One region of the Microbacterium sp. Leaf436 genome, then DNA from elsewhere that is predicted to be linked to it. Evidence: predicted binding sites of a transcription regulator. Region 1 holds the regulator's gene; each other region holds the start of a gene.
The links. Region 1 encodes HrcA, which represses chaperone genes, less so after heat shock. Its sites were predicted from a motif close to TTNGCACTCGNNNNNNNCGAGTGCNAA; they were not measured.

Region 1 (9,480 bases):
GGGCGCATCGAGCCGTGCGACTCGTGGACGGGGCGCGAACCGTGCACCGGGGCGGTTGTTGTGCGCCCCGGTGCACATTCCGCGCCCCGGACGGGCGGGGCGGGACGTTTCGCGCCCCGGACGGGAGGATCGGAACGCGGCGGGAGGTCACCAGCGCCCGTGCGACGCCGAGAGCACCGAGATCGCCGCCGCCCCCGCGGTCGAGGTGCGCAGCACCGTGTCGCCCAGGCGCACGAGTCGAGCGCCGGCGCCTTCGAGCGCGGAGAGCTCCTCGGGGGCGATCCCGCCCTCGGGCCCGACCACCAGCACCACGTCGCGATCGTCGGAGGCTTCGACGGCGACCGCGGTGAGGCGATCGGATGCCGAGGGCTCGAGCACCAGCACCAGATCGGTGCCGGCGCGGCGCACGAGGTCGGCCGTGCGGGCGATGCCCTCGACGTCGGGGATCCACGCGCGGTGCGCCTGCTTCGCCGCCTCGCGCACGATGGTGCGCCACCGGGCGAGGCCCTTGTCGGCCTTGGCGTCCCAGCGCGAGACGCTCCGCGCCGCCTGCCACGGCACGATCGCGTCGACACCGAGTTCGGTCGCCGCCTGCACCGCGAGTTCATCGCGGTCGCCCTTGGCGAGCGCCTGCACGAGCACGAAGCGCGGCGACGGGGCCGGATGCTCCTCGCGGCCCGTCACCCGCACCTCGACCTGCTTCGGCGTCGCGGACGTGACGAGGCCCGACAGCCATGCCCCACGGCCGTCGCCGAGCGTGACCGCCTCGTCGACCCGCACCCGGCGGACCGCTGCGGCGTGGTGCGCTTCGGCCCCGGTGAGCACCACGACCTCACCCGTCTGAGCGGATGCCGCCTCGTTGGTGACGAAGTGCAGTGCCACGGTCAGTGCCGGAAGCGGTCGCGGAACTTCGAGAACATGCCCTGCTGGTGCTCGGCCAGGCGCGGCTGGGGGGCCTTCGTGCGCTTGGCGAACTCCTCGATGAGGGCGCGCTCCTTGTGGTCGAGGCGCGTGGGCGTCACGACGTGCACGCCGACCTTCAGGTCCCCGCGCTGGCTTCCCCGCAGCGGCGTGATGCCGCGGCCCTTGATGGTGAGCACGTCGCCCGACTGCACGCCCGGGCGCACCTCGAATTCGACGGCTCCATCGAGGGCATCGATCGTCGTGGTGGTGCCGAGGATGGCATCCGGCATCGACACCTCGAGGGTGGCGAGCAGGTCGTCGCCCTCGCGGCTGAAAGCCTCGTGCGCATCGACGGTGATCTCGAGGTACAGGTCGCCGTTGGGGCCGCCGGCGGGGCCGACCTCACCCGAACCGGGAAGCTGCAGGCGAAGGCCCGACTCGACGCCGGCGGGGATGTCGACCGACACGGTGCGGCGGGCGCGTACGCGCCCCTGCCCCTGGCAGGTGCCGCAGGGGTAGGGGATGGTCGTGCCATGTCCGTGGCACACGTTGCAGGGCTGGCTGGTGACGACGTTGCCGAGCAGGCTACGCACCGTGCGCTGCACGTGACCGGAGCCGTGGCAGATGTCGCAGGTGACTTCGCTCGTGCCCGGCTGCGTGCAGGCTCCCTGGCAGGTCTCGCACAGGACGGCGGTGTCGACGTCGAGGTCGCGGTGGGTACCGAAGACGACGTCGCCCAGATCGAGCGTGACGCGCACGAGGGCGTCCTGACCGCGCTCGCGACGCGAACGCGGACGCGGTCCACGCCCGCCGCCGCCGCCCTGGGCCCCGCCGAAGAACGTCTCGAAGATGTCGCTGAAGCCGCCGAAGCCGGCCGCTCCCCCGCCCCCGCCGAAGGGGTTCTGGTCGCCGCCCATGTCGTAGCGGCGACGCTGTTCGGGGTCGCTGAGCACGTCGTACGCGTGCGTGACCAGCTTGAAGCGTTCGGACGCGTCGTCACCGGGGTTCACGTCGGGGTGCAACTGACGAGCGAGACGGCGGTACGCCTTCTTGATCTCGTCGGCGCTGGCGTCTCGTTCGACGCCGAGGACCTCGTAGTGGTCAGCCACAATCGCCTTCCTGTCCGCGGGTGCGGGGTCGTTCTCGGTGGGGTGCTCGTCAGCGCGCGCTGTCGTCGTCTTCGAGCATCCGGGTCAGATAGTGCGCGACGGCGCGAACCGCCGCGAGGTTGGAGGAGTAGTCCATGCGGGTGGGGCCGAGCAGGCCCACGCGGGCACCGCCCGTCGAGCCGTCGTACCGGCTGGCGAGCACCGAGGCCTCGATCAGTCCGAAGGGTTCGTTCTCGCGGCCGATGCTGGCCGACAAGCCCTTCTCGTCGGCGACCATCTCGGTCATGAGCCGCAGCAGGGTCACCTGCTCCTCGATGGCTTCGAGGAGCGGGTAGATGCTGCCGCGGAAGTCGGATTCGCGCTTGGCGAGGGTCGCCGCCCCAGCCATGACGAGGCGATCCTGACGGAACTCCTCGAGCTCCTCGCCGACGACGCGGAAAACGGCGTCGGCGACGGCGTCGAGGGCGATGCCGGGGCGGGGTCCGTCGGCGACGACCGCGGCGACCTGCTGAGCGCAGTCGGCGACGGAACGCCCGACCAGCACCGCGCCCACGCGGGCGCGCAGCTGCACGATGTCGGCCTCGACCGGCTCGGCAGGGACGAGCGCGATCCGCTGCGAGACGCGGCCGGTGTCGGTGACCAGGATGACGAGCACGCGCGGGCCGCCGAGGGCGACGAGCTCCACGTGCGAGAGGTTGGCGCGCGCGAACGACGGGTACTGCACGATCGCGACCTGGCCGGTCAACTGCGTCAGGGCACGCACCGTGCGGGCGAGCAGGTCGTCGAGATCACCCGCCTCGTCGAGGAACGAGGTGATCGCGCTGCGCTGCGCTCCCGAGAGCGGGCGCAGTTCGGCGAGGTGATCGACGAACACGCGGTAGCCCTTGTCGGTGGGCACGCGGCCCGACGAGGTGTGGGGGGCGACGATGAGGTCTTCGTCTTCGAGCAGCGCCATGTCGTTGCGGATGGTCGCCGCCGACACGCCGAACGCGTGCCGGTCGACGATCGCTTTGCTGCCGACGGGTTCACGCGTGTCGACGTAATCCTGCACGATCGCGCGGAGCACTTGGAGGCCGCGTTCCGACACCATGCGCTGCTCCTCCCCGTCTGGCACTCGACTTGACTGAGTGCCAATTCTACGCCGATCGACGGCGTGCCCCGTCGGGGGCTCGCGGATGCCGGATCCCCCGCGCGTGCCGGCGGTCCCGCCGCGAGATGCGACGGCGCGGATCAGACCGTGAGCGCGCGCACCACGGCATCCGCCAGCAGGCGTCCGCGGCGGGTCAGCACGATGCGGCCCCGGATGGCATCCGTCCCCTCGATGAGCCCGTCGGCGATGAGCGACGCCACGGCCTTGCGGCCCTCGCCGTGCAGCTCGCCGACGGCGAGACCCTCGCGGATGCGGCTGCGCAGCAGCACCGATTCGAGGCGGCGGGCCGTCTCGTCGGGGCGCTCGCGCGCGGCGGCCGGCGACTCGTTCGCCGCGAGGCGCTGGGCGTAGGCGGCCGGGTGCTTGACGTTCCACCAGCGCAGCCCCGCGACGTGGCTGTGGGCGCCCGGTCCGAACCCCCACCAGTCCGTGCCGCGCCAGTAGGCGAGGTTGTGCCGCGAACGGTGGGCGACGCCGCGCGACCAGTTCGACACCTCGTACCAGTCGTACCCGGCGTCGGCGAGCAGCTCGTCGGCCAGCTCGTACATGTCGGCCTGCAGGTCGTCGGAGGGCTCCACGACCGCGCCCGAGCGGATCTGGCGGGCGAGCTTCGTGCCGTCTTCGACGATGAGCGCGTAGGCCGAGATGTGATCGGGAGCGAGCGAGACGGCGGCCTCGAGAGACGCCCGCCAGTCGTCGAGCGACTCCCCCGGGGCGCCGTAGATGAGGTCGAGCGACACGTCGAGCCCGGCGCGGCGGGCCGCGGCGACGGCGGTCGCGACGTTCGCCGGGTCATGGGTGCGGTCGAGGGCGGCGAGCACGTGCGGGCGGGCCGACTGCATGCCGATCGACACGCGCGTGACGCCCGCCGCGGCCAGCGTCTCGACCACGGCGTCGTCGACGGTGTCGGGATTGGCCTCGACGGTGACCTCGGCCCCCTCGGCGATGCCGAATTCCGCGCGCACAGCGTCGAGCATGCGCGCCAGATCGCCGGGAGGCAGGAGCGTCGGCGTACCCCCACCGAAGAACACCGTGGATGCCGTGCGGCGGCCGCCCGTGGCATCCATCACCCCGCCCGCCAGGCGTACCTCGGCGGCGAGCGTGTCGGCGAAGTCGTCTTGCCGGGCGCCGCGCAGTTCGCTGGCCGTGTAGGTGTTGAAGTCGCAGTAGCCGCAGCGCACGCGGCAGAACGGCACGTGCAGGTAGACCCCGAAGTCGACCGACGGGTCGATGGTCAGGTCGTCGGGCAGACGACCGTCGGTGGGCGCGGGGTCTCCGAGGGGAAGCGGTCCGCCCATCAGGACGTGTACAGCGGCGAGATCGCGCGCAGGTACCGCGTGAACAGCGCCTTGCGACGACGGCGCACGCGGCTGGTGAGGAGCTTGTAGGACGGCGCGGTGGGGCGGTCGAACGCGCGCACCACGAACCAGACCTCGTCGTTGTCGCGCCACTCGAGCGCGAACAGCTCCTCGCCGCTCACGATGGAGTGTCCGACCGTGCCGAGGATGAATCCGACGCGGCGCGGCTCCTCGAACACCGAGATGACCCGCAGCTCGGCATCGGCGCGGTGTCCGTCGACCTTGCCGTGCAGGCGCACACCCGTGCCGGGGCTGACGAACGGGGTGCCGTCGGCGGCGAAGCGCTGCTCGGCCTCGAGGCGGCTGGGGGCGACCGGAGCGCCCTCGGCGTCGAAGCCGACGCCCGCGTAGCCGGCGCCCGACGCGGGACGCACGTCGGTGATGCTCAACTCTTCGCTGCGCAGCGGCGCCCACGCGAGCAGCAACTCGCCCGCGGCGACGAAGCGCTCTTCGCCGCTGCCGATACGCCACGCGTCTTCGGCGGGCACGGAACGCTCGGGCGGATACTGCATGAGGTCGGGGGCCTGAGTGGCGCCCACCGCCGCGTAGTCGACCGTGTCGTCGGTGAAGTTCTGCCGGCGCATGATCTTCCTCTCGAATCGGTCGTTACTTCTTGGCCTCGACGTCGCCCGAGAGGGCGGCGATGAAGGCTTCCTGCGGCACCTCGACGCGGCCCACCATCTTCATGCGCTTCTTGCCCTCTTTCTGCTTCTCGAGCAGCTTGCGCTTTCGGGTGATGTCACCGCCGTAGCACTTCGCGAGGACGTCCTTGCGGATGGCGCGGATCGTCTCGCGCGCGATGATGCGGGCGCCGATCGCGGCCTGGATGGGCACCTCGAACTGCTGGCGCGGAATGAGTTTGCGCAGGCGCTCGGCCATGAGCGTGCCGTAGGCGTAGGCCTTCTCGCGGTGCACGATCGAGCTGAACGCGTCGACCTTGTCGCCCTGCAGCAGGATGTCGACCTTCACGAGGTCGGCGGTCTGCTGACCGGCGGGTTCGTAGTCGAGGCTCGCGTAGCCCTGCGTGCGCGACTTGAGGTGGTCGAAGAAGTCGAACACGATCTCGCCGAGGGGCATGTGGTACCGCAGCTCGACGCGGTCCTCGCTGAGGTAGTCCATGCCCAGGAGCGTTCCGCGGCGCGACTGGCAGAGTTCCATCACGGTGCCGACGTAGTCCTTGGGCAGCAGGATGCCGACCTTGACGATCGGCTCCGAGACCGAGGCGACGCGACCGTCGGGGTACTCGCTGGGGTTGGTGACCGAGACGGTGTCGCCCGTGTCGGTGGTGACCTCGTAGGTCACCGACGGGGCGGTGGTGATGAGGTCGAGACCGAACTCCCGCGAGAGGCGCTCGGTGATGATCTCGAGGTGCAGCAGGCCGAGGAACCCGGCGCGGAAGCCGAAGCCCAGCGCGACCGAGGTCTCGGGCTCGTACTGCAGCGACGCATCGGACAGCTTGAGCTTGTCGAGGGCTTCGCGCAGCTCGGCGTAGTCGCTGCCGTCGATGGGGTAGATACCCGAGAAGACCATGGGCTTCGGATCGGTGTACCCGGGCAGCGCCTGGGTGGCGGGCTTGCGGTGCGTCGTGATCGTGTCGCCGACCTTCGACTGGCGCACGTCTTTCACACCGGTGATGAGGTAGCCGACCTCGCCGACGCCGAGACCGCGCGTGGGCACGGGCTCGGGGCTCGACACACCGATCTCGAGCAGCTCGTGCGTCGCGGTGGTCGACATCATCTGGATGCGCTCGCGCGGCTGCAGCGAGCCGTCGATCATGCGCACGTACGTGACCACGCCGCGGTAGGCGTCGTAGACCGAGTCGAAGATCATGGCGCGTGCCGGGGCGTCGGGCTTGCCGACCGGGGCGGGGATCTTGTCGACGATGAGATCGAGCAGCTCCTCGACGCCCATGCCGGTCTTGCCGCTGACGCGCAGCACGTCTTCGGGCTTGCCGCCGATGAGTCCGGCGAGCTCGGCCGCGTACTTCTCGGGGTCGGCGGCCGGCAGGTCGATCTTGTTCAGCACGGGGATGATCGTCAGATCGTTCTCGAGTGCGAGATACAGGTTGGCCAGCGTCTGCGCCTCGATGCCCTGCGCGGCATCGACGAGCAGGATCGCTCCCTCGCACGCGGCGAGCGAACGGCTGACCTCGTACGTGAAGTCGACGTGGCCGGGCGTGTCGATCATGTTGAGGGCGAACGTGCCGTCGGCGGTGGCCCACGGCATCCGCACCGCCTGCGACTTGATCGTGATGCCGCGCTCACGCTCGATGTCCATGCGGTCGAGGTACTGCGCCCGCATATCGCGGTCGCTGACGACGCCGGTGATCTGCAGCATGCGGTCGGCCAACGTCGACTTGCCGTGGTCGATGTGAGCGATGATGCAGAAGTTGCGGATCTGCTCCGGCGGAGTGGCAGACGGCTCGAGGGGCTTCAGGGCGCGCGGTGACATGTTCCGTCGATTCTACGGTGGCGCGCCGACATCGCCGTCCGCGATGCCCGGGGTCCGGCATCCGGGTGTCCCCTGCGGGTCGAGATCACCCGTTCCACGCGCGGGAACGCGTGGCGCGTGGGGGACGCGACGCACAGCCGGTCGGCAGCGAACGGCTTCTACCCTGGATGCCATGACGGTCCAGGTCGTGTTCGTGCACGGTATCCGCACCTCGGCGACGATGTGGCGCGCGCAGCTCGCCCACCTCGACGAGCGCGGCAACCCGGCCGTCGCCGTCGATCTGCCCGGACACGGCACCCGCCGCGGCGAGGAGTTCACTCTCGACGAGGCGTTCGCCACGATCGACCGGGCGGTGCAGGATGCCGCGACCCGCGGCCCCGTTCTGCTCGTGGGCCATTCGATGGGCGGGTTGCTGTGCATCGAGTACGTGGGGCGCGAGGACCCGCCGCCGGTCGCGGCGTTCATCGCCGCATCGTGCACCTCGATCCCGCGGGGTGTGGGCCTCGCGGCCTACCGCTTCCTCGCGCGGCGATTCGACAGCCTGCCCGACCGCGGCCTGGGGCTCACCAACCGCGTGCTCGACCGCACGCTCCCGCCCGAGACGCGGCCCGACTTCGGCGCGGGCGGATACGCCTTCGATGCGCAGGACACCGCCCTGGCGAGCCTGTCGGTGCTCGACCTTCTGGCGTCGCTGCGCCGCATCGAGGTTCCGCTGTGGTTCATCAACGGGCAGTGGGACCAACTGCGCGCCAACGAGAAGCTGTTCGTGTCGGTGGCGCGCGAGGCCGAGCTGATCGTCGTCCCCCGCACCACGCACCTGGTGACGGCGATGCGGCCCCGCGTGTTCAACGCGCTGGTCGACGTGGCGCTCACCACCGTCGAGGCGGCGACCTGATAGAGTTGGTCCTTGGCTTGCGTGTGGGGTTTTTCCCGACCTCCACGATGCCGGTGCAGCGTCCCTCTACCGCTCGCCCGGCTCTTCCATATTCACTTCAAACGAAAGACCGTCGACGTGGCGAATATCAAGTCGCAGATCAAGCGCAACAAGACCAACGACAAGGCGCACGAGCGCAACAAGGCCGTCAAGAGCGAGCTGAAGACGCACGTGCGTCGCACCAAGCAGGCTGTGCTGGCCGGTGACAAGGAAGGCGCTCTCAAGGCGCTCGCCACCGCGACCAAGAAGCTCGACAAGGCCGTGAGCAAGGGTGTCATCCACCAGAACCAGGCCGCGAACCGCAAGTCGGCCATCGCGAAGTCGGTCGCCGCTCTCTGAGTCGCACCTTTCCGACAGCCCGTCCCGCATCACGCGGGGCGGGCTTCGTCGTTTCCGGGGTAGGGCGCGAAAGCGTAGGGGGCGTCGGGGTGGGTGCTGTGGACTGCGCGGGGGCCGATGAGGCGTGGCGAGCGGAGGGATGGGGGCGAGCGGAGGACGCGCGGCCTCGATCCGGTCCTCCGTTGAGCCCGGGCCCTCCCCTGGTCACGGATCTGCGCCGCGCAGCAGGTGTGAGCTCGCGCGTGCCTCGTCGCGTGGATGCCAGGAGGTGCGGGCGTCCCCGTCCGCTGGAGCTCGTGGGCCGACGAACCGTGGCGAGCGGAGGGGCAGGGGCGAGCGGAGGACGCGCGGCCTCGATCCGGTCCTCCGCTCAGCCCACGCCCTCCCCTGCTCACGGATCTGCCCTGCGAGCCCACAGCCGGCGAGCCGACCGTGCGCGGTCAGCCGCCGTACGGTGCGCGGGTGGCGATGATCGTGATCATGCGCTCGAGCGCGAAGACCGCGTCGCGCGACGCGCCCTTCACCTCAGCGTCGGCGCGGGCCGTGGCGTGGATGGCCATGCCGAGGGTGTTGCCGGTCCACCCGACCAGGTCGCGCCGTGCACGGTCGACCTGCCAATCCTTCATGCCGAGGCGTTGCGCGGCCGCCGACGAGGATTCGCGGGTTCCGGCGACCCGGGCCATGGTGCGGAGCTTCATGGCGACCGCGGCCACGAGGGGTACCGGGTCGGCTCCGGATGCCAGCGCGTGCCGCAGCGCCAACATGGCGGGGCCGTAGTGCCCGGCGATGGCGGTGTCGGCGACCGTGAATGCCGAGGTCTCGACCCGCCCGCCGTAGTACCGCTCGACGATGCGCTCGTCGATGTCGCCGGGGACGTCGGCGATGAGCTGCTGGCACGCGGCGGCGAGCTCGGTGAGGTCGTCGGCGAACGCCGAGACCAGGGAGCGGAGGGCGACGGGGGCGATGCGCTTGTGCGCGGCCTTGAACTCGCCCACGGCGAAGTCGAAGCGGTCGGAGTCGCGCTTCACCGCCGCACAGGGGATCTCGATGCCGGCGCCCTGCCCGGCACGGATGGCGTCGAGGAGCTTCTTGCCGCGCACGCTCGCCCCGGTGTGGCGCAGGATGACGGTGGCGCCCTCTTGCGTCTGCGAGAGGTACGACACGGCTTCGCTGAGAAACGTGTCGCTGCACTTCTCGACGCCGCTCACGCGGACCAGGCGGGGCTCGCCGAACAGC
Region 2 (9,480 bases), on a different contig from region 1:
TGCACCGGCATGTTCGCGCCGGGTCCCGACTACCACCTCGTGCGCGACCTCGGCCTGCCGACCTCGGCCGAGCGGTACCACCTCGGTTTCATCGGATGCGCGGCCGCGATCCCCGCGCTGCGGCTCGCGGCGCGGATCGTGACCGCCGACCCCGACGCCGTCGTACTCGTGGCGTGCGCCGAGCTGTGCTCGCTGCACTGGCAGACCTCGTCGCACCCCGACCAGATCGTCGCCGCCTCGGTGTTCGCCGACGGCGCGGCGGCCGCGGTCGTGGCATCCGGAGACTCATCGCACCCCGGTCTCGACCTCGACGACTTCGCCACCCACGTCACCGACGAGGGCGAGAAGGACATGGCCTGGACGGTGGGCGACTCCGGATTCGAGATGACCCTCACCCCCGAGGTGCCGCGCATCATCGGGCGCGAGATCGCCGGCATCGCCGCCGACGTGCTGGGCGACCTGAGCGACGTCGACGCGTGGGCCGTGCATCCCGGCGGCCGCAGCATCCTCGACCGCGTCGAGAGCGTTCTCGCCCTGGATGCCGCCGCCCTGGCGCCCTCGCGGGAGGTGCTGCGCGCCCACGGCAACATGTCGAGTGCGACCCTGCTGTTCATCCTGCGCGACCTGCTGGCCGACGTCGCGCACCCCGACGGGGAGCGGATCGCCGCGCTGGCCTTCGGCCCCGGCCTGACGGTCGAGGCGGCGCGTCTGACGCTGCGCCGCCCGTGAGCGCCGCGCGAGGCCCCGCAACCAGCGACGGAGCCACCGGCCTCTGGCGCAGCCTCGCCCGACGCGATGCGGCGCTCACCGAGCTGATGGACGACCCCGACTGCGACCCGCGCGTCCTGGCGGCGACGTATCGGCGGTTCGACGTCTTGAACCGCCTGGTCTCGGCCTGGGGGCACGTGTACCGCACGCGCGTCCGCCCGCAGTTGCAGGCGCTCGGCCGCCCCGCCCGCGCGCTCGACCTGGGGTGCGGCGGCGGCGACGTCGCCGTCCGTCTGGCGGGCCTGGCCGCGCGCGACGGGTTCGACGTCGAGTGGACCGGCGCCGATCCCGACCCCCGCGCCATCGCCTCGGCCCGCGCGCGCGAACGACCGGGCGTGCGGTTCGTGGCCCAGGACTCGGGCGCCCTGCGCGCCGCGGGCGAACGCTACGACCTGGTCGTGTCGAACCACGTGCTGCACCACCTCGACGCCGCGGCCCTGGCGACGTTCGCCGAGGACTCGCTCGCCCTCTCGAGCGGTCGGGTGCTGCACGCCGACATCGCCCGCGGTCGACTGGCCTACGCCCTGTACGCCGCGGGGATCGCTCCGCTGTCGGCCGGCACGTTCCTGCGCGTCGACGGACTGCGCTCGATCCGCCGCAGCTATCGCGCCCCCGAGCTGGCCGCCGCGCTCGGCGGGCCCTGGCGGGTCGAGACGCCGGCGCCCTTCCGTGTTCTCGCCGTGGCCGAGGGGCGGGCGGAGCGTGCCTGAGGTGCTGGTGGTCGGAGCCGGACCCGTCGGCCTCGCCCTGGCGGCCGACCTGCGGGTGCGCGGGGTCGACGTCGAGATCGTCGAGAAGCGCGCCGGCACCGGATCCGGGTCGCGGGCCATCGGCATCCACTCCCCCGCGCTCGCCCTCCTCGAGGCGTCGGGCGCGACCGAGGCCCTGCTGGCGCGGGCGGAGACGATCGTCCGCGGCGAGGCGCGGGCCGACGGCCGACTGCTCGCGGCGATTCGGTTCGACCGCCTGCGTGCGCGTCATCCGTACGTCGCCGCCCTCCCCCAGGCCGACACGATGGAGGTGCTGACCGGCCTCGCGCCGCGCGTGCGTCGGGGGGTCGCGATCACCGCCGTGCACGACGACGGCCGGGGTGTACGCGTGCGCGCCACCGGTCCGCGCGGTGACGAGGAGATCCGCGCCCGCGTCGTCGTCGTGGCCTCGGGATGGGCGGGCCGAGACCTCGTGTACCGCCCCGGCGCCGTTCGGACGCACCACTACCCCGACCGTTACGTCATGGCCGACGTCGTCGCTCCCGGTGGCCCCGTCGCCCGGGTGCACCTGGAACGCCAGGGCGTGCTGGAGTCGTTCCCGCTGCCCGGCGGACGCCGCCGGCTGGTGGCGTGGGCGGGCACCGACGAGGTGGCGGATGCCGTCGGGACCCTCGAGCGGGCCGTCGCCGAGCGCGCCGGGCTCGAGGTCGACATCGCCGAGGCGACGACGTTCCGCGTGCGGCGCGCCGTGGCTCCGGCGCTGCGGCGCGGCCGCGTCGTGGTGATCGGCGACGCCGCCCACGAGGTGAGCCCCATCGGCGGTCAGGGGATGAATCTCGGGCTGCTCGACGCCCTCACGCTGGCCCCGCTGCTGCCCGGGTGGGTGCGGACGGGCGAGGCGGTCGGCCTCGGACGATGGGAGACCGACCGTCTGGCCTCGGCGCGGCACGCGGCGCACCTGGCCTGGCTCAACACGATGCTCGGGCGAGCCACGGGCCCGCTCGCCCACCCCCTGCGCACCGGGGCGCTGCGCACCATGCTGCGGGGGGCGGGGGGCGCGCTGTTCACGCGCGCGTACGCCATGCGGCTGGATCGCGCCGCCCGCGACTGACGAGCCGCCCGGGCGGGAGGAGTCAGGTCACGACGAGTTGAGCGGCGAGCAGCAGAGCCGCCAGCATCGTGAGCTGGAACACCGCGCGTCCGGGCGCGCGCACGAGCACGAGCACCACGGCCGTGGCCGCCACCGCGACGACGGCGGTGAAGAAGATCGCGCCGAGCACCGTGGCATCCGTGCCGATCAGCACCGCCACCGCTCCGGCGACGACGCCGACCGCCGCGAGCACCACCGAGACCCGCGCACCGAGGCGGTGCGGAAGGCCCCGTACGCCCGTGCGCCGATCTTCGTCGAGGTCTCGTACGACATTGGTCAGATGCACGGCCGCGCCGAGGGCGGCTCCCGCGAGCGACGCCCACGGGGCAGCCAGCGCGGGAGAGGCGAGGGACAGCGTCGCGAACGACGGGAAGAGCCCGAAACTCAGCACGAACGGCACGATCGACGCCAGCGTCGACTTCAGCCCGGCGTTGTATGCCCACGCCGAGGCCAGGGCCACCGCGTGCGCGGCGACGAGTCCGGGGCCGAGCGGCACCGACAGGAGCACGGCGAGGAGCGCGGACGCCACGGCCACCCCGAGCGCACGTTCCGGAGTGATCGCTCCCCCGGCGATGGGCTTGTCCGAGCGGCCGACGGCGGCGTCGCGCGCGCCGTCGATCGCGTCGTTCGACAGGCCCACCGACACCTGCCCCGCGAACACGGCGATCACCAGCAGCGCGAGTCGCCCGGGCTCGACCCCGGCGGCGAGGCCGAGGGCCAGCGACAGAACGGTCACGACCAGGGTCGGCCCCGGGTGGGTCGCGCCCCACAGCGCCCGCACGAGGGGCGGCTTCGCCGCGGCATCCATCACCCGATGACGCTACCGCGGCTGCGCACTCGGGCGGCCGACCCGCCCGGGCGCCGCGCCACCACCACGTTGAGTGTCCAGGACACGCCGCCGAGACCGGCCCCGGCACGGCGCGTCTTGGACACTCAACAGCCTTGGCACTCTCCTATCGAGAGTGCTAATCTGCTGCCACGTTGAGCGCACAAGGCTCAACTTCATCGAACTCCGGATGCCGATATCCGGACCGACCGAAAAGGAGAACCGACCATGGCCACTTACGACCCCTTCCGCGACCTCGACCGCCTCGCGTCGACCCTTCTCGACGCCCGTCGCGGGGGCGGACCGCGCCGGATGCCGATGGACCTCTACCGCGACGGCGACCACTACGTGCTCTCGGCCGACCTTCCCGGGGTCGACCCGGGCTCGGTCGACATCGACGTCGACGGTCAGCTGCTGACCATCCGCGCCGAACGCACCCTCGCCACCGGCGACGACGTCAAGTGGATCACCCGCGAGCGCGAGACGGCCACCTTCGTCCGCCAGCTCAACCTCGGCCAGGGCATCGACACCGACGGCATCAGCGCCGCCTACCGCAACGGGGTGCTGTCGGTCACGATCCCGGTGAGCGAGAAGGCGAAGCCGCGCCGCATCGCGGTGTCCACCGACGACCACGACGGCGTCATCCGCGCGCACGAGAGCGAACCGCAGCTCATCGAGCAGTAATCCACCGCGAAGAGAGGGGTCGGCCCGAACGGACCGACCCCTCTCTCGCGCGTCGCTCAGAGGTCTTCGGGCGCCAGGTCTCCCTGGCCCTCTTCGCCGAGCTCGACGACGCCCGGGTCCTGACCCTGCGAGTCGGTGCCGGTGGACCCGGGGTGGATGTCGTCGAACGGGATGTCGGTGTCGTCGGCGGCGATCTCGGCCGGGTCTGCGCCCGTCGCGGTCGCGGGGGCGATGTCCTGCGGGTCGACGCCCTCGTCGAGGGCCGTCGTGGCATCCCACTCCGCCTGGGCGGGGTCGAGCGCGGGGTCGGGCTCGATCGAGGTGTCGCCGTCGCGCAGGGGCTGCACGCCCGCGATGCCGACGTCGGCGGCGGGGGTCGACGAGTCGGCGGGGGACGGGTCGATCGAGGCGTCGCTCATGAGGATCCTTTCGTCGAACGCACCGGGGTGCGTCACCGCTGATCGGCGGTACCTCCATCCAACGATGCCGACGCGGCCGCGCCCCGCCCCTTGACAGGCCCGGCCCGCGCACGGACTACGCGAAGCAACGGGCGCGCTCCCGCTGCAGCGGCACAGCAGAAGGGCGCCTGTCGACCGCGGACCCTCCCCAGCGCCCGAGTCGTCCGCCCGACCGATGCTGTCAACCGGGTGGTGCCCGGATGCCGATGACGACACCGTGAGGGAGACGAGAGGATCCCCCATGAACGACTCGAGCCGCACCGTCGCTCGCGCCGACACCCCCCGCATCGTGATCATCGGCGGGGGCAACGCCGGACTGTCGGTGGCCGGACGCCTCCACCGGGCCCGCGCCGGAGACATCACCGTGATCGAGCCGCGGACGCAGCACGTCTTCGCGCCCCTCCAGTCGCACATCGCGGGAGGCGCGGCACGGGCCAGCGAGGCCGTCCGCGCGCAGGCCGACGTGATCCCCCCGGGCACCCGCTGGCTGCGCGACGAGGTCTTCACGGTGGATGCCGCGGCCCGCCGCGTGCATCTCGTGTCGGGCGGTCATCTCGACTACGACCAGCTCGTGGTGTGCGCCGGCCTGCGCATGGCATGGGAGCAGATCCCGGGCCTGCCCGAGGCCATGGCGGCACCGAACGGCATCTCGAACTACGACTACGACCTCGCCGCGAAAGCCTCACCGGTGCTGCGCGACCTGCGCTCCGGCACGGTCGTGTTCACCCAGCCGCCCGAGCCCGCGTCCTGCGGCGCGGCCGCGCAGAAGCCGATGTACCTCGCGTGCGACTGGTGGCGCGCGATCGGTGTGCGCGACGACCTGCGCGTGGTCTTCGTCGCCCCCGACCCCGTGCCCTTCGGCATCCCGGCCATCGACCGCGAGCTGCAGCGCAAACTCGACGAGTACGGCATCGAGGTGCACTACAGCCGCGAGGTGCGGTCGGTGGATGCCGAGGCGCAGACGATCACGATCGGTCACGGCGAGGCCGAAGAGACCCTGGCGTACGACGTGCTGCACGCGGTCCCTCCGCAGCGGGCGCCGGAGTGGATCGCCGGCAGCGGGCTGGCGGCATCCGACGATCCGCACGGGTTCGTCGACGTCGATCCCGAGACGCTGCAGCACACGCGGTATCCAGAGATCTGGTCGGTCGGCGATGCCGCCGCGGTGGCGACCCGCCGTTCCGGGGGCGCGATCCGGCAGCAGGCGAAAGCCCTCGTGAAGAACATGACGGCGGTGAGAGCCGGGCGCTCCCCCTCCGCGAAGTACGACGGCTACAGCGTCGTGCCGTTCACGGTGTCGCGCGGCACCGTCGTCTTCGCCGAGTTCGATCGTCAGGGGCGCCTGCAGCCCACGATCCCCTTCTGGCGTTCGCTGTATCGAGAGCGCGCCCTGTCGTGGATCGCCGACCGTCGGGTGCTGCCCTGGGTCTACTGGCACCTGATCCTGCGCGGTCGCGCCTAAGCCGCGGGGCGAATCCCCGAACGACCCCGGCGCGCCGCGCACGCCCATAGGGCACGCGAGCCGATCCCTCAACCCCGGGGGCAGCTCGCCCGTGACGAGCGAAGACTGGGACCAGCCCCGGAAACCACACGAAAGAGGACACCATGGCACAGGTCATCGAAACCATCGACGTCAACGTTCCCGTCCGCGTCGCCTACAACCAGTGGACGCAGTTCGAGGAGTTCCCGCACTTCATGAGCTTCGTCGAGTCGATCACGCAGAAGAGCGACACCCTCACGCACTGGAAGGTGAAGATCGCCGGTGCCGAGCGCGAGTTCGACGCCGAGATCACCGAGCAGCACCCCGACGAGCGCGTCGCCTGGAACAGCGTCGGCGGCGACGAGAACCACGCGGGTGTCGTGACGTTCCACCGTCTCTCCGACGACGAGACGCGCGTCACCGTGCAGATCGACTGGGAGCCCACCGGAGTCCTCGAGAAGCTCGGTGCCGTCTTCGGCGCCGACGACCACTCGGTGAAGAAGGACCTCGACAACTTCAAGAAGTACATCGAGTCGCGCGGTGCCGAGTCCGGCGCCTGGCGCGGCGACGTCAGCTGACGTCATAGACAGGAAAGCCGGGTCCACCCTTCGGGGCGGACCCGGCTTTCGCGTGTCAGACGCTCACCACTGCGGGTGGATCTCCGCCCGCAGACGGCGGTCGTAGACGTCACGCACCAACGCGTCGAAGGCGTCGAGGTCGAAGCCCTCGTCGAGGAGCTGTGCGGCCCCGGCGTTCGATGTGGCCTGCGCCACCGAACGGGCGCCCGGGATCACCGAGGTGATGCCCTCGCGCGAGGCGATCCACGCCAGCGTAGCGGCGGGCAGGGTGACTCCCTCGGGAAGCGAGGCCTTGAGCTCGTCGGCCGCGGCCACTCCCTCGGCGAACGGGACGCCCGAGAACGTCTCCCCCTTGTCGAACGCCTCGCCGTTGCGGTTGTACGTGCGGTGGTCGTCCTTGTCGAACGTCGTGTCGGCGGTGTATTTGCCCGAGAGCAGACCGCTCGCCAACGGCACGCGGGCCAACACGGCGACGTTCTTCTCGGCCGCCATCGGCAGCACCTCGTCGAGGGGCTTGAGCCGGAACGGGTTGAAGATGATCTGCAGGTTGCTGAGGTTCGGCCGGCGGAGCGCCGAGAGGGCCTGCTCCATCGTCTCGACCGACGCACCGTAGGCGGCGATGACGCCCTCGGCGACGAGCTGGTCGAGCGCGTCGTAGGTGGCGTCGTCGTCGATCACGGCTGACGGCGGGCAGTGCAACTGCACGAGGTCGAGGGTGTCGGTGCCGAGCAGCCGCCGCGAGCGGTCGATCCACCCACGGAAGTTCTCCATCGTGTAGTTCTCGGGCACCTGGTCTTCGCGACGGCCCATCTTGGTCGCCACGGTGATGCCCGTGGCGGCGGTGTCGTTCAGGAACTTTCCGATGATCTCTTCGGACCGGCCGTCGCCGTACACGTCGGCGGTGTCGAAGAGCGTGACGCCGGCGTCGGCCGAGGCGGCCAGCACGGCGAGGGCCTCGTCTTCGCTGACACCGCCCCAGTCGGGGCCGAGCTGCCAAGTACCGAGGCCGATCACCGAGACGTCACGGCCGGTGCGGGAGAGGGGACGCTGCTGCATTGCGGTTCCTTTCGAAGCTGGTTCCGAGCCTATCCAGCGCGTCCGGCACCGGGGCCGCGGCCCACCGGACGCCCCCTGCGCACCCCGTGGCGGTCGTCAAGCCCGTTCGCCCGGTCGGCGGTCGCCTCTAGCGTGGCGGCACACCCCACGGAAGGAACGCCATGAACACTCCCGCCGACCGGCTCCCCGGAGCCGACGAAGAGAACATCGTCCCCGAGTCCGAGGGCCTGGCCGCCGATGTGCCCGCCGGCGCCGCCGGCGCCGACACCGGTGCCGTCGGAGCGGCGCAGATCGACGCCGACGACGAAGCCCGCATCCAGGGCATCTCGAGCCAGAACGACCTGCCCGGAGTCGGCACCCGCGCCGCCGACGGCCTCACCGAGCGGGGCACCGACGACGCCCGCGGCGAGGGCGGCTCGACCTCGCGGCACACCGAGGACACCGGCGGCGGCTCGGCCACCGCGCACGCGGCTTCGGACGCTCCCGCCGAGGGCGAACCGCACGTCGACGCCGACGACCCCATCGCGAAGTTCCAGCCCGGTGTCGGCCGTGATTCGGCGGCATCCAGCAAGATCGCCCAGAGCCTGCCCGACCCCGACGACGCGTGATCCCGCCGGGGGCGGCCCTCCGGTCGCCCCCGCGCACGGTCCCAGCCCCCTCGACGGGCTCCCGGCCTCCCGCGGCGGCGAGGCTCAGCGTGCGAGGCGCAGGGCGTCCTCGGCGAGGTGGAAGAAGTCGCCCATCGCCGCGGTCACGGCCTGCGCGTCGTCGGCCGAGAGAAGCAGCACCACCGTCGCCTCGCCCTCGTCGTCGCGCACGAACCAGCTGCCGGTCAGCACGCCCAGGCTCGAACCGCCCTTGAAGCCGACGTAGGGCCACGTGCCGACGTCGAGTCCCGCACCGGGGTTCTCGCTCAGGATGGCGAGCACCTCGGCATCCTGGGTCTGCTGCAGCGCCCGATGCACGGCGGCGATGTCGGTGGCCGAGGCGAACCAGTCGAATCCGTCCTGCCATACCGGGGTCGTCACGTCGGTGACGCCGACGGCCAGCGGGGCGGCGTCGATGCGGTCGAGCAGCGCGCGCTTCGCGGCGTCGTCGGCACGCGCCCACTCCTCGCGCAGAGCCGGGTCGCCCCAACCCAGGGTGAACAGCTCCTTGGTCGAGAGGAAGGGCGTCAACGCGGCGGGGTCCGCGTGGCCGCTGCGCGCGACCGCCGCTTCGACGCGCTCACGCCCGAGCCGCTCGATGAGCAGGTCGGTGGCGGTGTTGTCGCTGATGCGGATCATGGCCGAGGCGGCCTCGCGCACCGACACCTCGGTGCCGGTGGGGGCGTTCTGCAGCTCGCCCGAGGGCAGGCTGCGATCGGCGTCGTCGAGCACGAGCGTCTCGTCCCAGGCGAGATCCCCGGATGCCACGGCATCGGCCGCCGCGAGCAGCACGTACAGCTTGAAGATCGAGGCGAGGGGAGCTGCCCGTTCGGTGTCCATCGCCACGACGTCGTCGTCTCCGCGCCGGATCAGCGCGCTGACCTCGCCGGGAAGATCGCCCAGGCGCTGCTCCACCTCGTCGAGCGAGGTGGAGGTCTCCCACGGCTCGGCGACCGGGGCGAACACCATGCCGGTGATGCGGTCGTTGCCGTCGATCGCGAGCGAGAGGTCGAACGGATCGCCGAGCGTGCCGGCGAGGGTCGCGACCGCCTGCGTCTCGGTGCCCTGGTACGCGGTCACGGTGAAGGGCGCCGCCGGGCGGATCTGCCGATTGAGCAGCTCG
Region 3 (9,480 bases), on a different contig from region 1:
CGCCAGGTGCAGATCTTCGGCGACGGGTCGGGAACGTCCACGCACGGCGACGAGAGCATCCAGAACTTCGGCGACGGGTCGGGGACGTACCGGTCGGGCGAGGTCGCGATCCAGAACTTCGGCGACGGAGCGGGGACGTACACCGACGGCACCCTCACGGTGCAGAACTTCGGCGACGGCACCGGCCGCGTCGACGGCGAGCCCGTGACCGTCGACCCGCTGCCCCCGGTGCCGCGGTTGGGTGTGTTCCCGCCTCTGGCGGCCCTCGCCCCGGTCGCGAGCTGCGGCACGACCCTGACGCTCTCGGACGCCGTGCTGTTCGACTTCGACTCGGCCGAGCTGCGCGCCGATGCCGCCGCCGTGCTCGACGCGCTCGCGGCCGTGCTGACCGACGGCCGGGTGCCGGCGGCGACCGTCTCGGGGCACACGGATGCGATCGGCACCGACGCCGAGAACCAGGACCTGTCCGAGCGGCGCGCGCGAGCCGTCGTCGCCGCTCTGACCGAACGCGCCACGCCCGTGGCCTGGACGGCCGAGGGCTACGGTGAGTCGCGTCCGGTCGCCGCCAACGAGCTCGACGGGGTCGACAACCCCGCGGGTCGGCAACTCAATCGCCGGGTCGAGATCCTCGTCCCCTCATTCGGAGGCTGAACATGCGCAGAACCGCCCTCTCCCTGCTCGCCGCGGGGCTCGTCGCCGGGATGCTCGCCGGCTGCTCTATCCGCGTCGACGAGGGCCAGGATGCCGTGATCTCGACGCCCGTGCCGGCGGCGACCACCGCCGCGCCCGCGCCCACGGCACAGCCCGCCGCCCCGACGTCGACGGCCCCGAGCGCCGGCGTCGACACCACCTCGGACCTGCGCACCCGCGACGAAGCGATCGCCCTGGCCGACTCGACCATCGCGTGCACTCCCGGTCTCGTCATCCCCGACGACGGCAGGGTCGTGCGGGTCGAGGGGGCCTGCGACGACGTCACCGTGTCGGGCTTCGCGGCGGTCGTGATCCTCGACGACGTGTCGACGCTCACCGTCACGGGTGACGGGTTGGTCGTGTACGCGAAGGCCCTGACCGACCTCTCCGTCAGCGGAGACGTGAACACGGTCGTCTGGCGCGGCAGCGCGCCGCGGGTCGACGACACCGGCGTCGCGACGACCGTGCTGCGGGACGAGCGATGAGCGCCCCGCAGGCCGCATGGGCGCCGCCCGCGCGTCGCACGAACGGCCTGGCGATCGCCGCCCTCGTGCTGGGCCTCTGCGGCTTCGGTCTGCTGCCGGTGATCTTCGGCCACATCGCGCTGTCGCAGATCCGCCGCACCGGCGACGGCGGCGGTGCCCTCGCGATCGCGGGACTCGTGCTGGGGTACCTGGCCATCGCCGCCGCGGTGATCGGCGTCGTCTTCGTCGTCGCCGTGTCGGTCGGCATCCCTCTGCTGGCGACGCGTACCTCATGACGGGCGACGAGCGTCCCGGCATCCTGCTCGTCGACGATGACGAGACCATCCGCGCGGGCCTGGGCGCGTTCCTCGAACGCAGCGGGTACCGGGTGATCGTCGCCGCCGACGGGCAGGAGGCGCTGGACCTGCTGGCGGATGCCGATGTCTCGCTCGCGGTGTGCGATGTCATCATGCCGCGGGTCGACGGACGCGCGTTCGTGCGACGCGTTCGTGCCGAGGGGCGCTGGCTGCCGATCATCCTGCTGACGCAGGTGGGGGAGTCGTACGAGCGCAGCGCCGCCCTCGACGAGGGGGCCGACGACTACCTCAACAAGCCCTTCGATCCCCAGGAGCTGCTCTCGCGCGTGCGCGCCGTGCTGCGGCGCACGGTTCCCGGCGAGCGTCCCCTGAGCGCGTCGTCGCGGGTGCGCGCGGGTGCGCTCGAACTCGACCGGTCCGCTCGGCGGGTGTGGTTGGGCGGGGCGGAGCTCTCCCTCACCCCCAAGGCCGTGATGCTGCTGGACTACCTCATGACCCACCCCGGCGAGGTGCACACGCGCGACCGGCTGCTCTCGGCGTTGTGGGGGTTCGAGGTCGCCACGAGCACGCGCGCCGTCGACCACCGGGTCGCCGAGTTGCGCCGCGTGCTCGACGACGACCCCGGCGCGCCGCGCTTCATCGAGACGGTGCAGAACGCGGGGTACCGCTTCGTGCACGCGGTGGTGACCCCGTGAGCCGCGCGGTGCGGATCGGTGCCGTCTGCGCGCCCGTGCTCCTCGCTGCCCTCACCGCGGGAGTGATGGCCTGGGCGGGTGAGCGACGGGTCGTGACGGTGGCGACCGCCCTTCCGGCGGTGGTCCTGCTGCTCGGTGTCGTGGTCTCGGCCGTGATCGGTGTCGTGCTGCTGATCGGCGCTCGGCGTCGGCGCGTCGCCGCGTCGCGCGCGCGTCAGAGCGCCGAGGCGTGGGCGGCGGGCCGGGCCACCGAGCGTGAGGAGCACCGCCGGTTCCTCGCCCGCCTCGACCACGAGCTGAAGAACCCCATCACGGCGATCCGCGCCACCCTCGCCGGCGTCGATCCCGCCACCGCGCCCGCTCACGTGGCCGTGATCGACGGGCAGGCGCGGCGACTCGCGGCCCTCGTCGGCGATCTGCGCAAACTGGCCGAGATCGAGACCCGCCCGCTCGAGACCGAGCCGGTCGACCTCGAGATGCTCGTGCGCGATGCCGTCGACGCCGTGCACGACCAGCGTCCCGAGACGCGGGGGCGCATCCGCATCGTCGCCGAGCGGGTGCCGTGGGCCGTGCCGCCCCTGCCGGCCGATCCCGACCTTCTCGCCCTCGCGGTCGACAACGTGCTCGCCAATGCCGTGAAGTTCTCGACCGACGGACCGATCGAGGTCCGCCTGCGCGAAGACGCCGGCGCGGTGGTGGTCGAGGTGGCCGACACGGGTCGCGGAATCCCGGCCGACGCGCAGGAGCACGTCTTCGACGACCTCGCCCGGGCGGCCAACGCCCGCGACGTCGCCGGATCGGGGATCGGCCTGTCGCTGGTGCGCACGATCCTGCGCCGTCACGGGGGCGATGTCGACCTGCGCTCGCGAGAGGGAGCCGGAACCGTCGTCACGCTGCGATTGCCGATCGCGCGATAGCGGCGGTGCGACCCCTCGCCCATCCGCCGACCAGGCTCAGGCGCGCGCGTCGGAGCGGCGTCGCGCCGGAGCGCGGTCGGCGGCCCACACCTCGCGCAGGGCGCGCAGGGTGAGGACGGGCTGCTCGACGTGGGCGAAGTGCCCGCTGTCATCGAGCACACGGTCGTCGTAGTCGCGCATCAGTCGCCCCCAGGTGCGCGCATCGCGCGCGGCGACGAAGACGTCGTGCGATCCGCGCACCGACCTCACGGGGCACGCGATGCGGCGCCACACCCCGTCGTCGTGCGTGCGCGACAGGCGCGCGGCGGCGAGGAAGGCCGCGGGGCGGATCTCGGTCGCCAGGGCATCGGTGACGTCGCGGTCGACGTGCTCCGGATGCCGGAACAGCGGCCGCGACAGCGTGCGCAGCGCCCCCGTGCGGCGGAGCAGGCGCAGCAGGGGCCCAGCGAGCGGCCCGAGACCTCGCAGCACCCGCATCGCGAGCACCATGCCGGCCAGCCAGGGGAGCCGGACGGCGCCGGAGACCGGGCGCCGCGTCACCGCGCGTGCGCCCGCCCCGCTGGGCGACACGACACCGACGGCCACCGTCTCGCGCGGGAAGCGTGCGGCGATGTCGAGGGCGATCACCCCGCCGAGCGAGTGCCCGACCACCCGCCAACGGGGATACCCCAGCGCGCGGGCCACCGCCGCGATGGCGACCGCCAACTCGGCCGGGTCGGGGACGGGCCCCGGTGACTCGCCCCAGCCGGGCAGGTCGAGCGCGACGATGTCCGACAGCGGGAGTCCGAGAGCGTCGGATGCCGCGACCATCGGTTCCCAGGTGCGCCACGATCCGGCGGCACCGTGCAGCAGCACGGTCGCGACCGGGCTGCCCGAACCACGCCCGGCGTGCGCCACGATCGGCCCCACCGACGTGGGGACGACGACACGGCGCAGGCCGAGGCCGATGGCATCCATGCCCTCTCTTCGGAGCAGACCACGAAGTCGGATGGCACAGGGGAGGTGCCGGATACGCTGGAACGGTGATTCTCGGCATCGACACCTCGCTCGGCACCGCCGTGGCCGCGATCTCGCGCGACGGCGAGGTGCTCGTCGACGAGCAGAGCAGCAATCCGCTCGGACACGCAGAGGTCATCGGCGACCTCTTACGGCGGGCCAGTGCGGTCGCCCCCGCGCCGACGCACGTCGCCATCGGCATGGGTCCCGGCCCCTTCACGGGCCTGCGCGTGGGCATCGCGACCGCGCGGGTGTACGCGTTGGGGCGCGGCATCCCCGCCGTCCCCGTCCCCAGCCACGACGGCGTCGCGCTGGGCATTCTGCTCGCCGACGCCCTCACGGGCACCGACACCGGCCGCTTCGCGGTGGTCACCGACGCGCGTCGCAAAGAGTTCGCCTTCAGCATCTACGACGGCCTCGACGACGACGGGCTGCCGGTGCGCGTCACGGATGCCGCTCTCAGCCCGCGCGACGAGCTCGACGAACGACTCGCCGCCGCCGGCGCGCGCCGTTACGACGCCACCGCGGTGTCGGCCGCCATGATCGCGCTCGCCGCCGCGCGGGCGCTCGATGCCGGCCGCACCCTCGCCGACGGCGAGCCGCTGTACCTGCGCAGCCCCGACGTCGTCGCCGCCCACGCGCCCAAGCGGGTGAGCTGATGCCCACCCGCGCTGCCACCTCGGCCGACCTCGACGCGATCATGGCGCTGGAGCACGCGTCGTTCCCCACCGACGCCTGGAGTCCCGCCATGATGCGCGAGGAGCTCGTCTCACCGCACGGGTGGTACGTCGTCGTCGAAGAGGCCGGCCGCCTCGTCGGCTACGCCGGGCTGCGCGCCGCGCGGGGCGCGCGGGATGCCGATATCCAGACCATCACGATCGCCGAGACGGCGCGGGGCCGAGGTCGCGGCCGGGCCCTGTTGACGGCGCTGCTCGACGAGGCCGTGCGGCGGGACGTGCACGAGGTGTTCCTCGAGGTGCGCGCCGACAACCCCGTCGCCCAGACCCTGTACGCCTCGGAGGGTTTCGCCGAGGTCGGCCGCCGTCCGCGCTACTACCAGCCCGACGACGTCGACGCCCTCGTGATGCAGCTCGATCTGCGCGGGTGGGCCGCCCGCCGCGCCGAGACACGCGGCGGTGAGCCCGGCGACGGGTCCGGTGGATCCGCCGCCCTCTCGGCCACCCCGGCGCCTCAACCCGCCGACGGAGCCGGCACCCCCGCTCCCCCCGCCACCGGAAAGGGCTGGTGCTGATGGACGCGCCCCTCGTACTAGGCATCGAGACCAGCTGCGACGAGACCGGCATCGGCATCGTCCGCGGGCGCACGCTGCTGAGCAACACCATCGCCTCGAGCATGGACGAGCACGCCCGCTACGGCGGCGTCGTCCCCGAGGTCGCCGCCCGCGCGCACCTCGAGGCGCTGCAGCCCTCGATCGACGCCGCGCTCGCCGAGGCGGGCGTGATGCTCGCCGACCTCGACGCCGTCGCCGTCACGAGCGGTCCCGGCCTCGCCGGTGCGTTGATGGTCGGGGTGGGGGCCGCGAAGGGCCTCGCCGTCGCCCTCGACAAGCCGCTCTACGCCGTGAACCACCTGGTCGGTCACATCGCCGCCGACATCCTCGACGACGACGCCGCCGAACTCGAATACCCCACCGTCGCCCTGCTCGTCAGCGGGGGGCACACCTCGCTGCTGCTCGTGCGCGACCTCACCAGCGACGTCGAACTGCTCGGCGAGACCATGGACGACGCCGCGGGCGAGGCGTTCGACAAGGTCGCCCGACTGCTGAAGCTGCCCTACCCCGGCGGCCCCGAGATCGACAGGGCGGCAGCCTCGGGCGATCCCACCGCGATCCGGTTCCCGCGGGGCATGTCGCGCGCCTCCGACATGGCATCCCACCGCTACGACTTCTCGTTCTCGGGCCTCAAGACCGCCGTTGCCCGCTGGGTCGAGCAGCACGAGGCAGCGGGGCAGCCGGTGCCCGTCGCCGACGTCGCGGCGTCGTTCCGCGAAGCCGTCGTCGACGTGCTCGTGACCAAGGCCCTCGACGCGTGTGCGCGCCACGACGTCCCGCGCCTGCTGCTGGGCGGCGGGGTCATCGCCAACAAGCGCCTGCGCGACGTCGCCCTCGAGCGCGCGGCGGCGGCGGGTGTGGCCGTGCGCATCCCGCCGCTGAGCCTGTGCACCGACAACGGCGCGATGATCGCCGCCCTCGCCGCAGAGCTCATCTCGTCGGGGCGCCGGCCCTCGACCCTGGCGTTCGGCGCCGACTCCACCCTGCCGGTGACCGAGATCCAGGTCGCCGAGGATCCCGATGCCGAGGCCCCCGGGCCGGGCTCCGGACGCGTCGCATGAGCGAGGCGGCTCCGCCGACGCGGCGCGCGCGCAAGGTCGCCGAGAGCGTCGAGCCCGCCGACGACCTGCGCGCCGCCATCACCCAGGCGGCGGCGTCCGCTCGGCGCGACGACGACGGCGACCCGGAGCGCCTGCCCACGGCGCAGCTCGAGATGGCTGCCTTCGGCGATCACGTCATCCCCTACGTCCCGCCGGCGCCGCCCACCCCGCCGTCTCTGGCGCCGTGGGCGCTCGGCGTCTCGATCCTCGCCCTCGGGGCGGCCCTGTTCACCGGCTGGCTCCTGCCGCTCGGAGCGCTCGCGGCGATCATCGCCATCGTGTCGTTGCGCCGCGCGCACGACAGTCGTCGCGTCGCCGCGTGGGCGCTCGCGCTCGCGCTGACGTCGGTGGCGTTCAGCGCCGGGTGGTTGATCTGGGGGTTCTCGCAGCTCGCCGTCGTGTGACGACCGGGCTCACACCCGATCGGCCAGCAGCGCGAGGCGCTTCGAGCCGATGCGGGTGAGAAGCAGGGTCGCCGACTCGTCGCCGCGCAGCGACAGCTTCTTGCGCAGCACGGCGGGGTCGACGTCGACGCCGCGCTTCTTGATCTCCAGGGTGCCGATGCCGCGCGCACGCAGGGCCTGGGCGAGCTTCTTCGGGTCGGCCGGGAGTTCTTCCCGCACGCGGAACGACGATACGAACGGACTCGTGAGGGCGGCGTCCGACGTGAGGTAGGCGATGCCGGGCGCGAGCATGCCCGCCTGCAGCGCGCGGGCGACCTCGCCGATCAGCCGGGCGCGGATGATCGCCCCGTCGGGTTCGTGCACGAAGGCACCCAGCTCGCGCTGCTCGACGTCGGGGGAGTCGGCGGGGGCGGTGAGCTCCCAGGCGTCGGTGCCGCGCACGACGAGGGCCGTACGACGCACGTTCTCGCGGGCCAGCACTCCCGACCACAGCACCAGTTCGATGGTCGACCCGTCGGCGCTGATCCACTGCGCTTCGACGTCGTCGGGAATCCGCCCGCGATCGAAGCCCGGGCCGAGCTTCACACCCCCGGGCGTGCTCTCGAGCAGAGCGAAGACCCACTCGAGCGAGGGCGACCATTCGCTCGACGACACCTGCCGCGTTTCGGAGTGCCCGGCCGTGCGGCGCGCCGGGTCGAGCCAGACGGCATCCGTCTGATCGAGGTCGGTGTCTTCGGCGCGGCCGTGCGCGACGGTCACGGTCTCACCGAAGGGGGCGAGGTTGTACGCGGCGATCGCGGCCGTCACCTCGTCGGCGTCGACGGCGTGCACCCGGATGCCGAGCCCCGCCAGTCCGAGGGCGTCGCCGCCGATGCCGCAGCCGAGGTCGGCGACGCGGTCGAGACCGGCGGCGCGGAAGCGTCCGGCGTGGCGGGCGGCGATCGACAGGCGCGTCGCCTGCTCGAGGCCGGCGCGGGTGAAGAGCATGCGCTCGGCGAACGGGCCGAACTTGGCCGCTCCGCGCACCCGCAGACGTGCCTGACCGACGACGGCCGACACGAGATCGGGGGAGTGCCCGGCCGCGCGGAGTCGAGAGACGGCTCGGGCCGCGTCGTCGGTGGACTCGATGCCGCCCACCTCGTCGAGCAGGCGGAGGCCGTCGGGCGTCAGCAGGGCGGTGAGCTCGCGGGTATCCACCGATTCAGCCTATGCGGGCGATTGTGTTGGCACTCGCGTTGCGTGAGTGCCAGTGCTTCCCTAGACTCGAATTAGCACTCTCCCCGTGTGAGTGCTGACAAGTCTTCTGTAACGAGAAAGAGGTAGACCGTGTCGGTTTCCATCAAGCCGCTCGAGGACCGCATCGTCATCAAGCAGGTCGAGGCTGAGCAGACCACCGCGAGTGGTCTCGTCATCCCTGACACCGCCAAAGAGAAGCCGCAGGAGGGCGAGGTCGTCGCCGTCGGACCCGGCCGTATCGACGACAACGGCAACCGCGTCCCCCTCGACGTCGCCGTCGGTGACCGCGTGCTCTACAGCAAGTACGGCGGCACCGAGGTCAAGTTCGGCGCCGACGAGTACCTGGTGCTCTCGGCTCGCGACGTGCTGGCGGTCGTCGTCCGCTGATCGCGCAGTCCTGCACGAAGGCCCCGCATGCTCCGGCATCCGGGGCCTTCGTCGTTCCCTCACCCCCCGCGTCGCGAGGTGGCAGGAAAGCGGTGGGGAACGGCGGCTCGCGGCGTCGCCCCGCGCGTAGGCTGAATCGGTGACCCCCGCCGCCCCTCCTGTCTCCGGCGGCAGTACCCGCGGTGCCCTCTACGCCCTCGGCGCCTATCTGTTGTGGGGCGTCCTGCCGCTCTACTTCCTGCAGCTCAAGCCCACCGGCCCGTTCGAGGTCGTGGCGTGGCGGATCCTTCTCGCCTTCGTCTTCTGCCTGGTGCTGCTCACCGTGCTGCGCGCCTGGCGCCCGTTCCTGGCGATCGTGCGGCAACCGCGGCTCATGGCGCTCACCGCGGTGGCCGGCGTGCTCATCTACGTCAACTGGCAGACGTATCTCTACGGCGCCCTCACGAACCACGTCATCGAGACGAGCCTCGGCTACTTCATCAACCCGATCGTGACGGTGTTGCTGGGGGTGCTGGTGCTGCGCGAGCGACTGCGGGTGCTGCCGTGGATCGCGATCGGCATCGCCGTCGCCGCGGTCGTCGTCATCGTGGTGGGCTACGGCACCTTCCCGTGGATCGCGCTGACGCTGGCCTTCTCGTTCGGCTTCTACGGTCTGGTCAAGAAGCAGATCGGGCCCTCGGTCGATGCGGTGAGCGGCCTGACGCTGGAGTCGATGTGGCTGCTGCCCGTCGCCGGTGTGCAGCTGGCCGTCGTCGCGGCGTTCGGCGGTCTCACCCTCGGCACGGCGGGCACGCTGCACACGGTGCTGCTGTTGGCTGCGGGGGCGGTCACGGCCGTGCCGCTGCTGCTGTTCGCCTCGGGCGCCCGTCGCGTGCCCCTCACGGTCATCGGGTTGCTGCAGTTCGTGGCGCCGATCATCCAGTTCGCGATCGGGGTGTGGGTGCTCGGTGAGGCCATGACCCTCGAGCGGTGGATCGGTTTCG

Region 2: ASG45_RS13420 (Hsp20/alpha crystallin family protein) is a predicted target of HrcA. The motif match lies at 3,571-3,597, and genes of this name have one in related genera.
Region 3: groES (co-chaperone GroES) is a predicted target of HrcA. The motif match lies at 8,098-8,124, and genes of this name have one in related genera.

Annotation. Positions count from the first base shown of each region.
Region 1 covers NZ_LMRB01000003.1:383,141-392,620, reverse strand. Annotated here, with positions in the region: gene ASG45_RS10785 (16S rRNA (uracil(1498)-N(3))-methyltransferase) at 148-882, opposite strand; gene dnaJ (molecular chaperone DnaJ) at 885-2,012, opposite strand; gene hrcA (heat-inducible transcriptional repressor HrcA) at 2,062-3,102, opposite strand; gene hemW (radical SAM family heme chaperone HemW) at 3,243-4,460, opposite strand; gene ASG45_RS10765 (DUF1990 family protein) at 4,460-5,104, opposite strand; gene lepA (translation elongation factor 4) at 5,127-6,971, opposite strand; gene ASG45_RS10755 (alpha/beta fold hydrolase) at 7,144-7,866, shown strand; gene rpsT (30S ribosomal protein S20) at 7,984-8,244, shown strand; gene holA (DNA polymerase III subunit delta) at 8,685-9,480, opposite strand, start outside.
Region 2 covers NZ_LMRB01000004.1:239,806-249,285, forward strand. Annotated here, with positions in the region: gene ASG45_RS13400 (type III polyketide synthase) at 1-729, shown strand, start outside; gene ASG45_RS13405 (methyltransferase domain-containing protein) at 816-1,478, shown strand; gene ASG45_RS13410 (FAD-dependent oxidoreductase) at 1,471-2,589, shown strand; gene ASG45_RS13415 (UbiA family prenyltransferase) at 2,612-3,436, opposite strand; gene ASG45_RS13420 (Hsp20/alpha crystallin family protein) at 3,683-4,138, shown strand; gene ASG45_RS13425 (hypothetical protein) at 4,195-4,557, opposite strand; gene ASG45_RS13430 (NAD(P)/FAD-dependent oxidoreductase) at 4,838-6,058, shown strand; gene ASG45_RS13435 (SRPBCC family protein) at 6,202-6,654, shown strand; gene ASG45_RS13440 (aldo/keto reductase) at 6,718-7,710, opposite strand; gene ASG45_RS13445 (hypothetical protein) at 7,872-8,318, shown strand; gene ASG45_RS13450 (Cpe/LpqF family protein) at 8,403-9,480, opposite strand, start outside.
Region 3 covers NZ_LMRB01000002.1:274,954-284,433, forward strand. Annotated here, with positions in the region: gene ASG45_RS16580 (OmpA family protein) at 1-651, shown strand, start outside; gene ASG45_RS05590 (DUF3060 domain-containing protein) at 654-1,175, shown strand; gene ASG45_RS05595 (DUF4190 domain-containing protein) at 1,172-1,450, shown strand; gene ASG45_RS05600 (response regulator transcription factor) at 1,447-2,166, shown strand; gene ASG45_RS05605 (sensor histidine kinase) at 2,163-3,083, shown strand; gene ASG45_RS05610 (alpha/beta fold hydrolase) at 3,120-4,040, opposite strand; gene tsaB (tRNA (adenosine(37)-N6)-threonylcarbamoyltransferase complex dimerization subunit type 1 TsaB) at 4,106-4,738, shown strand; gene rimI (ribosomal protein S18-alanine N-acetyltransferase) at 4,738-5,331, shown strand; gene tsaD (tRNA (adenosine(37)-N6)-threonylcarbamoyltransferase complex transferase subunit TsaD) at 5,331-6,431, shown strand; gene ASG45_RS05630 (hypothetical protein) at 6,428-6,874, shown strand; gene ASG45_RS05635 (class I SAM-dependent methyltransferase) at 6,884-8,071, opposite strand; gene groES (co-chaperone GroES) at 8,201-8,497, shown strand; gene rarD (EamA family transporter RarD) at 8,637-9,480, shown strand, end outside.